3 regions of the Eubacterium limosum genome follow, and region 1 is predicted to be linked to each of the others. Evidence: riboswitches for the same ligand, from Rfam matches in the RefSeq annotation. Region 1 holds a riboswitch; each other region holds the start of a gene.
The links. Region 1 has a riboswitch for fluoride ahead of crcB (fluoride efflux transporter CrcB). Riboswitches for the same ligand answer to the same signal wherever they lie in the genome.
Positions count from the first base shown of each region.

Region 2: another riboswitch for fluoride. It lies ahead of B2M23_RS11090 (MutS-related protein); the one in region 1 lies ahead of crcB (fluoride efflux transporter CrcB).
Region 3: another riboswitch for fluoride. It lies ahead of B2M23_RS11105 (hypothetical protein); the one in region 1 lies ahead of crcB (fluoride efflux transporter CrcB).

Region 1 covers NZ_CP019962.1:1,469,348-1,472,573, forward strand. The annotation lists gene B2M23_RS06825 (MerR family transcriptional regulator) at 20-862, shown strand; gene crcB (fluoride efflux transporter CrcB) at 947-1,330, opposite strand; fluoride riboswitch at 1,375-1,433, opposite strand; gene B2M23_RS06835 ((4Fe-4S)-binding protein) at 1,483-1,719, opposite strand; gene B2M23_RS06840 (hypothetical protein) at 1,819-2,679, opposite strand; gene B2M23_RS06845 (FUSC family protein) at 3,047-3,226, opposite strand, start outside.
Region 2 covers NZ_CP019962.1:2,365,345-2,368,570, reverse strand. The annotation lists gene B2M23_RS11090 (MutS-related protein) at 1-1,486, opposite strand, end outside; fluoride riboswitch at 1,550-1,607, opposite strand; gene B2M23_RS11080 (DUF3784 domain-containing protein) at 2,061-2,372, shown strand; gene mgtA (magnesium-translocating P-type ATPase) at 2,424-3,226, shown strand, end outside.
Region 3 covers NZ_CP019962.1:2,370,556-2,373,781, forward strand. The annotation lists gene B2M23_RS11100 (dynamin family protein) at 1-1,305, shown strand, start outside; fluoride riboswitch at 1,668-1,735, shown strand; gene B2M23_RS11105 (hypothetical protein) at 1,779-2,147, shown strand; gene B2M23_RS11110 (DUF6431 domain-containing protein) at 2,421-2,978, shown strand; gene B2M23_RS11115 (Rha family transcriptional regulator) at 3,058-3,226, shown strand, end outside.

The DNA.
Region 1 (3,226 bases):
GTTTAAGGAAGGCTAAAGCATGGAAAACAAGGGAATGCTGACCATCAGCGAATTTGGAAAGCTTGCAGGTGTCAGCCGAAAAACACTGATATACTATGATAAAATCGGCCTTTTCTGTCCCGAGGCAGTGGATACTGAAAGCGGATACCGCTATTATTCTTATCCGCAGCTGGATGTTATCAGTGCGATTTATGCCCTGAAAGAAATTGGGACGCCCTTAAAAGCGATCAAGATTTATCTGGATGAGAGAACCCCTGAAAGGCTGGTGGCGCTCTTTGAGGAGCGAAAGGCCAAGATTGACGCGGAGATCCGCAGCCTCAAGAGGATCAGCGATATGATGGGGTCCAGAATCGAGATGACCCGCGCCAGCAGTACCATTGACACGGAACGGATCTCCGTAGAATATATGCCGGCTGAGCGTATTTTTATCAGCCCGGACATCTCAAACGTCGATGATGAGTCGATCTGGGATGTTATCCAGGAGTTCTATGAGTACTGCGCGCTCTACAACATCAGCTATGGCTATCCGGTGGGGGATATTGTGTCCATGGAGAGCCTGCTGAAGGGTGAATGGCATTTCCCGACCTGGTATTTTGCAAGGCTGGATGAACCCATGGCGCTGCCGCACATTGGCCTCAAGCCTGCGGGCTATTACGCAGTGGGCTACATCTACGGAAATTATGACAGCGTTGATGAGCTGTATGAGCGGATCAATGCTTATATTGAGGAAAATAGCCTGGCCATTGACGGCTGCGGCTACCGGGAATCCATATTGGATGAGATCGCTGTCCGGAACCCGGATGATTATCTGTTTAAGGTATCTGTAAAGGTAGAAAAGCCGCCGGAGGAAGATAAAAAATAAGGACCCGGGAAATTCCCGGGCCTTTTGAGTCTTTTGAGGATGTTTTTTTAAAAGAAAAAAATTTGTGCAGTCCCTGAACTCGGGTTAAGAGGCAAGGACTGTTTTTGCCAGCAGCTGTCCGGCGATGACGCCGGCAAGGCTCAGAATCAGGTTGAGCCCGGCATTGGCCGCTGCGGTTATCCAGGCACCCTCGCCGATCAGGCTCATGGTCTCGTAGCTGAAGGTCGAGAAGGTGGTAAAGCCGCCTAAAAGACCAGTGGTCAGAAAGAGACGCATCCTGGGCGAGAGGCCGGCGCTCTGGAGGCTCCACTGCATAATAAAGCCCATGAGCAGGCCTCCGAACACATTTACGCACAGGGTTCCGAGAGGCAGCCGGCTGTCCATAAAGCGGGCAATACCGCTGGAGATAAGATAGCGGAGCGCGGCGCCTACAAAGCCGCCCACGCCTACAGATAAAACTTCAAACATGCTGTTACACTCCTTGTCAAAAAATTAAAAAGCTCCTGCTTCCGTAAGAAACAGGAGTCATCAGCATTATGCGGTTTAGGCGAACTCCATCGCCCTGAGACCATTATAACGGAACGCGCTGTCCGTGTAAAGATGAGAACAATTTCAGAAATTTATTTTTTCATAATATATTGTAAGGCGCCGCTGGGACAGGCTTCAACAACAGACTTTACCTCCTCGGCTGGGGCGTTGTCGGGCAGAATCCAGGGCCTGCGGCAGACCTTGAATACCTCTCCGTTGCCGTGGGTACAATTACCTGAGTGGCAGCACATGTCTTTATTATAGAAAACGTCAATATCCTTGCCGGTGTATTTTTTATAGCCTTTTTCAATCAGTTCTTTTTCAGTCAAAGTTATTCACTCCTTTATTGGATTTAAAAAGATTCTTGTTTAATATATCCATTTTTAGCCGCCTTAAACAAAAAGAACCTCCCATATGGGAGGTTCTGATTATTCTGTTTTATTGGGTTTTATGACCGAATTGATGGCGTCCTTGATCTGATCGGCAGGATTACTTTTCTTTTTCGCTTCTTCCTCGGCTTTTTTAGCCTCCTCCTCAGCCTTTCGTTCGGCCTCGCGGGCTTCTTCTTCAGCGATGCGGGCGGCCTCCTGGGCGGCTTCCTGCTCCTCAACCTTTTTTCTCACCTGGCTGATCGCAAAATTCATATCCGTCTGGGTATCGGGGTTTTCAAGCTGAGCCACCAGCTCCTGAGCCTCGTCGCAGGCATCCGAGGAGGCGTCCTCAGAAAGCGCGTTTCGGGCCGACCCGTCTGTAAACTGGGCGTTGAGCAGATCGTTGATCTGCTTGTAAATATTGTACTGGTTTTGAGCGTCGGCAAAATCCTGCCGGACCGCTGCCGTGAAATCTGTTTTTCCCATGGCGTCCAGCTCGGCCAGATTTTTATTGATATTGTCAATCTGGAACGGCTGTATGGTCCTCACGACCACGCGGGACCCGTCTTCCTTTGTCTGATAAAGGGCAGAAACCCCATTGATGGCATCGGCCATTTTCTGGGCAGTGGAGGTGCGCTGCAGCAGAAAGCTGCGCATGGCCTCGTCCTTGACCTGATTGGCTTTTTTAATGCTGTCAGAGATCTGGCCGGTATTCTGCGCAACGCCTTCGGCCAGCCCTGCATCGTTTTCAGTGAAAAGTGCGTTGACAGACTGAACCGCCCGGTTTTGAACCAACAGCGGTATATGATAAACAGCGGCGCCGATCCCGGCAATCACAGAAATCAGCAGAAGCAGTAAAATAATGGTGAGTACTTTACCGCGAAGCGCCATTCGTTTCCATAGTTTTAGTGGTTTCATCAGCATTTACTCCTAAATGTTGTGGGTATCTTTAATCTTATCAGAACTTGTGCCGATTTTCAATTGGAAATAAAAAAAGATGGGTGCTTACCCATCCTAGCGTGTCAAAAAAGTGGCACAGACCGAGACTACGCCTTTTATCCAGATAAGAAAAAAGGTCTAGGCGTTGAGGTGAACGGCCAGGAATCGTGCCCCTTTACCGTCACAGCCGGACACCGGCGAGATCAGGCATCCAATTTAGTAAAGAAGCTATCCGTGTGAAGGTGGTGCCCGCAGGACGCTTTTTTCTTCCTTAGGTAAAAGACTTCGTCTCTCAGGTTTTTTGCCACTCTGAGATGGGTGCTTACCCATCCTTTATATAAAGTTTCTAATTCTTGGGGTCAGGCGCCATGGGGCTGAAAAAGGTTTTTCGGGCAAAGGCTCCCAGATGGCGGATGACAACAACGATCAGAATACCGGTCAGCAGGCAGAGCACCCGGTTGATAATAGCCGAGGTAAGGTCAAAGAGCACCAGCGATGCGAAAAGAGCGCTCATGAAGTTAATGAC
Region 2 (3,226 bases), 900 kb from region 1:
CTGCCTCCCGCAGGCAGTATTTCCTTACGAGAGCCTGGGCATAGGACTGCCCGTCCGCCGGCCTGCGCAGGATTTTAAAGGACCGCTCCGCTGTTCCGGCGTCGAGGGTGCTCACAAAGCTGGCTGTTGTCTTGCTGTATTTGGACAGCTCGGTCATAAAGGTTACGCAGACACAATACGCCCCCAGGGCCTGGAGCCGCGCAAAGACTTTCCGGCCAAGGGCCAGTCCGTCCTTCAGCGCAGTGGAGGTGAAAATTTCATTCAGGAGGACCAGGCTGTGGGCGTCTGCCTGGGCCAGGATGGCATGGACACGGAGCAGGTCGTCCTGAAGCTTCCCGTTTTGGCCGCGGCTGTCCTCACCGCGCTCAAAGTGGGTGAATATCCGCGACGGCAGAAAGAGCGCTGCCGATGCCCCGGGGACTGGCAATCCCAGGGCCGCCAGACAGCACAGCTGGCCAAGCATCCGGGCAAAGGTGGTTTTTCCGCCCTGATTGGGGCCTGAAACCACCAGAATACGCTCCCCTGGCCGGGTTACACAGCTGTTGACCACTATGCCCCGTCCCCCGCTCTTTTTTGCGAGCACCAGATCAAAGGCATCTCTGACCGCCAGACCGCCGCCTCTGGCTACTTCCGGCACACAGAAGGGCAAGCCGCTGTCCTCAAGGGGTTTGATATAGCGGAGATAGGCCTGTAAAAAACAGTATTCACGCTCGAAGCCCAAAACTTCCGCCTCCAGAAAATCCGGATACGCCCCGCAAAACGCCCCCAGGGCGCCAAAGGCTTCGGGGTAATCGTCCACCGCCTGTCCAAGAATCGCGCGCTCGATATGGTTTAAGCGCGCACTGACACGAAAGCGCATTTCCGACGGGTCATAGGGGCTTTCCGAAAGCTTTTCAAAACACTGCCCGACCACCGCGCCATAATCCTCTGGCTCCGCCTTGCCCTTTCCCACACGGATGGTGGTCCCGTTAATATTAAGCCGCAGATATACTTTTCCAAGCGCCTCCCTCACTACGGCTATTTCCGACTTCATGCAGACAAAGCGCCGGCTCTGGGCATAGGCGGCCAGCCAGCGCCGCAGGCCTGTGAGGGCGGTCGAGTCCAGGGCAGAGGCCTGAAACACGCCGCTCAGGCCCTCAACCGCCTCACAGTAGAGCGCTGCCGCCTCAAAAAACCATCCCCGCTGGTTCCAGGTGTCCGACAAACTCCGGGCCAGCTTTAACTGTCTTCGTACTTCCGCCATCTGCTCTGTAAACTGGTCGGACGCGGCCTTTATTTCCGGCCTCATACAGTCCCGAAAAGCGGCCTGGCGGTAGGCGACCGCCTCCCTGTCGCCGCACAGCGTGTAATACAGCGGGCGCAGGCGGCAGCGATCCTCTGCCCCTATCATGCGCTCAAGCAGCTGGTCAAGGTTCAGATCCACAAAATAATCTGGCATAGCGGACACTTCGTCCTGGGGCGTTGGCCATAAAATACTGGTATTCATTGTCATTACTCCTTTTTGCTGAGGATAAAAGGAGCAATAAAAAAACCCCTGCAAATCCTCTCAGAATTTACAGGAGTCATCAGCTTACGCGGTCAAGGTGAACTCCATCACCTGCCTATAATATAACACGGAACCCGGCGGCTGTCAAACCCTCTTTGGTTTTCTTGCGGTTTGGCAAGAAAATCGCAAGGTTTTAACCATAGGATTTTATAGCCGCTGTGCGTATACTGTTAAAGTGCTTACGGGCACAGCTTAAGAAATTAACGGAAGGAGATGAAACACCTTGGACAGTTGCAGTAACAGCGGACCCGACAAAACGATCAGAAAAGCAGGCCTGCAGGCAGGCGGCGTGCCCGCCGTATCCCCAGGCGGCAGACTGCCCTCTGGGTGTTGATACCTCTGCCTTTTTTCCATAATCTGTTTTCCATCGTTTATGTTTTCCACTCACTGTTGCATACCCAAACCCCAGGAAGCTTTCGGAAATGAGGGGATATGCGCTGAAGCGGCATAAGGCGGTGGTTTTTTTATGCCCTTTTTCAGCCTTTCCCAGAAACACAGAAGGAGTGTGGCACCAATGAACCTATACTGCATTATTTTCGGGCTGATCTTTCTGGCGGCCGGAGCTGCCTTTTTCGCCGGTCTGACCCCTGGCTGGCTCAACGTCTGGCAGAGAATGTCCGAACGCGAAAAAAGCAAAATACGCATTGACCGGCTCAGCCGGAACATCGGATGTGTGGTGGGCGCTGCCAGCGCTGTATTTCTGGCCGCTGGCTTTAACCCGGCGTTCCACCACGCTGCGTTCATGTGGTGCATGATTGCCTGGTTTATCCTGACCGGCCTTGATATTGTTTTTATCAACCACTCAGGCTGGTACAAATCGGAGTAAGCAAGCCCTGCATTCACGCACCGCACCATTATTATCAGGAGGTATGGACCCATGAACAGGATTCAAAAAAACAACGGAGCTGTAAAAAAGAGAATTGACAGCGCTGCCCGCAGAGAACAGGCCAGCGCAGTCATCCATTTTGCGGCGGCCAGCAAAATCCCTGCGGTTTTAAAAAAATTCAATACCACGCTGGGGGGCCTGACGGAAAAGGATGTAACCGCCAGCCGCAGCGCCTATGGTAACAACAAAGTCACCCATGAAAAGAAGAAAACACTGCCGAGAAGGCTGGCGGAAGCCTTCATTAATCCCTTTACTGCCATTTTATTCTGCCTTGCCTTTGTGTCCGCGATCACCGACATTATTCTGCCGCTTATCCAGAATTCACCGGATGACTTCAGCCTGCAGACTGTCGTCATTATTCTGACCATGGTTCTGATCTCAGGAACCCTGCGCTTTTTTCAGGAATCCCGCTCCGGCAGCGCGGCCGAAAAGCTGCTGGGCATGATCACAACCACCTGCACCGTTGACCGCGAGGGCGGCGCCACCCAGGAGATCCCTCTGGACGAGGCCGTCGTCGGGGACATCATCCACCTCTCCGCCGGCGACATGATCCCCGCGGACGCGCGGATTATCCACGCCAAGGATCTGTTCGTCAGCCAGGCGGCCCTGACCGGCGAAAGCGAACCCACCGAAAAAACCCCACTTGCCTGCGACGGCACAGCTGGCACCGTCACCGATTATACGAACATTGTCTTTATGGGCAGCAATGTCATCAGTGGCAGCGCCACCGCGGTCATCATCTCTGTGGGCGACGACACGCTCTTTGGCTCCATGGCTTCCTCTGTGGCGGGGGA
Region 3 (3,226 bases), 900 kb from region 1:
ACCGACATGGCGTCTGGCTTTACCGGAAAAACAGACGCGGCGATTTTTATGCTGTCTGTGGACAGCCCCATCAACGAGATTGAGTGCCGATTTATTAAACAGCTGCAAAAGGACCAGGTACGGCTTTACTTCGCAGTGAATAAAACCGATACTATCAGCGGGGAAGATCTCCGGCGCTATCTGGATTACTGCCAGGCCCAGCTGGAGAAGCTCATGGGCGGACAGGAGAGCGCCATATACCCCATCAGCGCGGCCACGCCGGAAGATGAGGGTATACAGCGGCTGATGAACCGGATATTTGAGGATTTTGAGAGAATGGGCACACACCTTTTGGCAGACTCTGTAGCCCGCAAAGCCGCCAGGGCTTTAATAACCGCAGAGCATAAGCTGGCCCTTTCACAGTCAGCCTATGAGATGCCCCTTGAACAGCTCCAGGCCATTTCGGAAAACCTGCAAAGCACAAAACAGAAGGCCCGGCGCATGGCCGACGAGGCCGTTTACCTTATGCAGATGGCCAGCGACCAGCTGATCAGTGACCTTGAGGCCCAATTAAACCGCCGCAGGCCCGAAGCGCTCAGGACTCTGGGTGCTGTACTGGACGACCTCAACGGCAGGAGCGGCGACCTGCCGCCAAAAGCCTTTGACAAGGCCCTGCGCTCGGCGGTCGAGCGGGAGGTGTCCGCGGCAGTCGCCTGCGCCGGGGAGGAGAACCTTGCCAGAATGCGGGCAGACTACGAAGCGGCCGCCAACAGCTTCAGCCAGGCCCTTCAGGAAATAACCCGCACCCTTTACCGGGAGATCAGCGCCTGCTTTCAGGCAGCGGAGATATTTACCGCTGAGGCCCATACCCTGTCAGCCGCCAGCGACCTCCGTTTTGAGGTGTTTCCCTACCAGGCGGAGTTGGCCCTGAGTCCAGACCGCCTGGTGTTTTTACTGCCGCCTAAAAGGGCGCGGGCACGGTTGCTTAAGCAGGCACAGACCGCGGCAGAGGAGAGCCTGAAACGCGGCTTTACCAGCCTTTTAAGCGATAACCGCTACCGGCTGAGGGAGAGCCAGCGCCAGTTTGGTAAACAGTTCCAGGAAGAGGTCGGCGCTGTGGAGGACGCCCTGGACGCCTTTATGGCCAAAACCCTTGTACAGAGAGCCGAGGTGAAAGCATCGACAGACGACACCGTCAGCGTCCTGGAAAGGCAGCGCGCTGTGCTGATGGATTACAGCCGTCAGATCGAAACAGCCCTTGACAAAAAAGCCGCCGCCGGAGCAGAGAGGCGCAAGCCCATACAGGAAAAAAGCTCTGGAATTTAAACGGCTGAGGAATGAAGCTTCCTCCTAACTGTGGTTGACAGCCAGCCTCTGATAGCTTCTGAGCACCGGCATAAATCGCCGGGACAAACCATTTAGACAGGAGGTGCGCTTATGCTGTACTATAACCCTTTGCTCAAATTGTACGAAGCATTAAAAAACCAGCTTGACGTGTAAAAAGCGCCGAAGGCTGTACTAAAACCCGCCCCCCGGGAAATCGTCCCAAATCTGAAAGTTCCCCTGACATATCTCATTTTGAGAGCGGACGGTTTCCGGGAGTCTTTCCCGGCTTCTCGCTGTTTAGTTCTGCGCGTTTTACAAAAAACTTGAATAATTTCCGAAATATGGTATAATAAATCCAAAAAGAACGACAAGGGAATGAAGTTTCCCGTGGATTTCCAAAAACGCGCAGGCTGATAACTTCTACATCAATGGGGGTTGTCCGCTTTTTTTATTGCGAGAAAGAAGGGACATTTATGCTTACACGGCCAAAGTATTCAAAAAACAAGGGAATTGTCCGCCTGTCCGGACAGCTTCGTCCCGGCTCCGGCTTCTGCCTTTTGCCTGTGAGCCCAGGAAAATGCCGGTGTGCTATCCAGGTTCTGGAGGGCGATGTGCGGCTGAACCACGCAGTCTTTAACCCGGACGGCGGCGCCTGGAGCGCACCGGCGCCAAACAATAAACACGTGCATTACACCTGCCATGCGGGAGAGCACTGTGAGATCGATCTGGAAATCGGGTACAGCTTTGGCAGGGCCGACCATGTAAATCTTGAGAACCTCCATCTCCTGCACCCGGCTGTGGTGGCCTATTCGCTGGAAAAAGTGGAAACACAGCCCAGATAAAAACACAGCCCGCGGACAGTAAAACCCTATTGGCCGCTGGAATAAAGAAAAATGACCGGAAGAAAAACTCAGCGCATAAAAAAATCGAGACAAAACAAACCGAATGTGATATAATATCCCTAATGAAAAAACAGCATTAAAGTGGTAAAGCTACCAAAATAAATAATGGTTTCCGGGACACATGTCAATCAACCGGCACACAGACGCTCAATGGGCGCTGTGTGCCGGTTTTTTTATTGGCCTGCGGCGCCCGGGAGTCCCGGGGAGAAAAATATGCTCATATCTAAAGCACAGCTTATTGTGAAAGGGGAGACCGGCGGCGAGGGACATGAAGCCCGGCAGCTCCTGAAGATTGTTTACGAGGAGATGCCGGACTGCCCGCGGTGCAGCGCGCCTATGAGTGTGCGCGACCACTTCTGGCGCGTGCTTATCGGTATGGACGGCGTCCGGAGGGAGATGCGGCCGCGCCGTCTGGTCTGCACCTGCGAGACCTGCGAGCTGCACACACGCCCGCAGCGCAACCTGCCCCAGGGTGTTGTGCCCAGACGCCAATACAGCGCGGAGGTGCACCAGGCCATTGCCGAGGGCCGCCGCGATGTGCCCTGCGCTGACAACACCATTCACCGCATTTACAGATGGCTCCTCGGCCTGGCCGCTTTTGTGCTGTCCTGCGGGCTTTTTATGCCGGATTGTGAAAACGTTAACGAAGTGGCTGGCAGGACGGAGAGTCCCCTGGAGCGTCTGAGAAATATAGCCGGAGGCGGTGAAAATTGGCTTGCCCGGGTGGTGGGAAGGGCCGCCGGCCGGGGCGGGGGTTTGCACTGGGTTTAGGATGTGATTGACATAGGAATAGGGTAAACTCACGGTATCATCTCAAAAAGATGAAATTTCTGATGCTTGAGGAGGTACAATGATGAAAACCCAAAACAAAGGTCCGGAGACATCCCGCGGCCTTGTTCATTGTGCAGAAAATTCAAAAACGGACAAAATGATTGAAGTCACCCTGTGGAAAAACCGCCCGGTGGTAGGGAGCCGGCAGATAGCCCGGGACTTTGAGCGGGCCCACAAGAGCGTGCTGA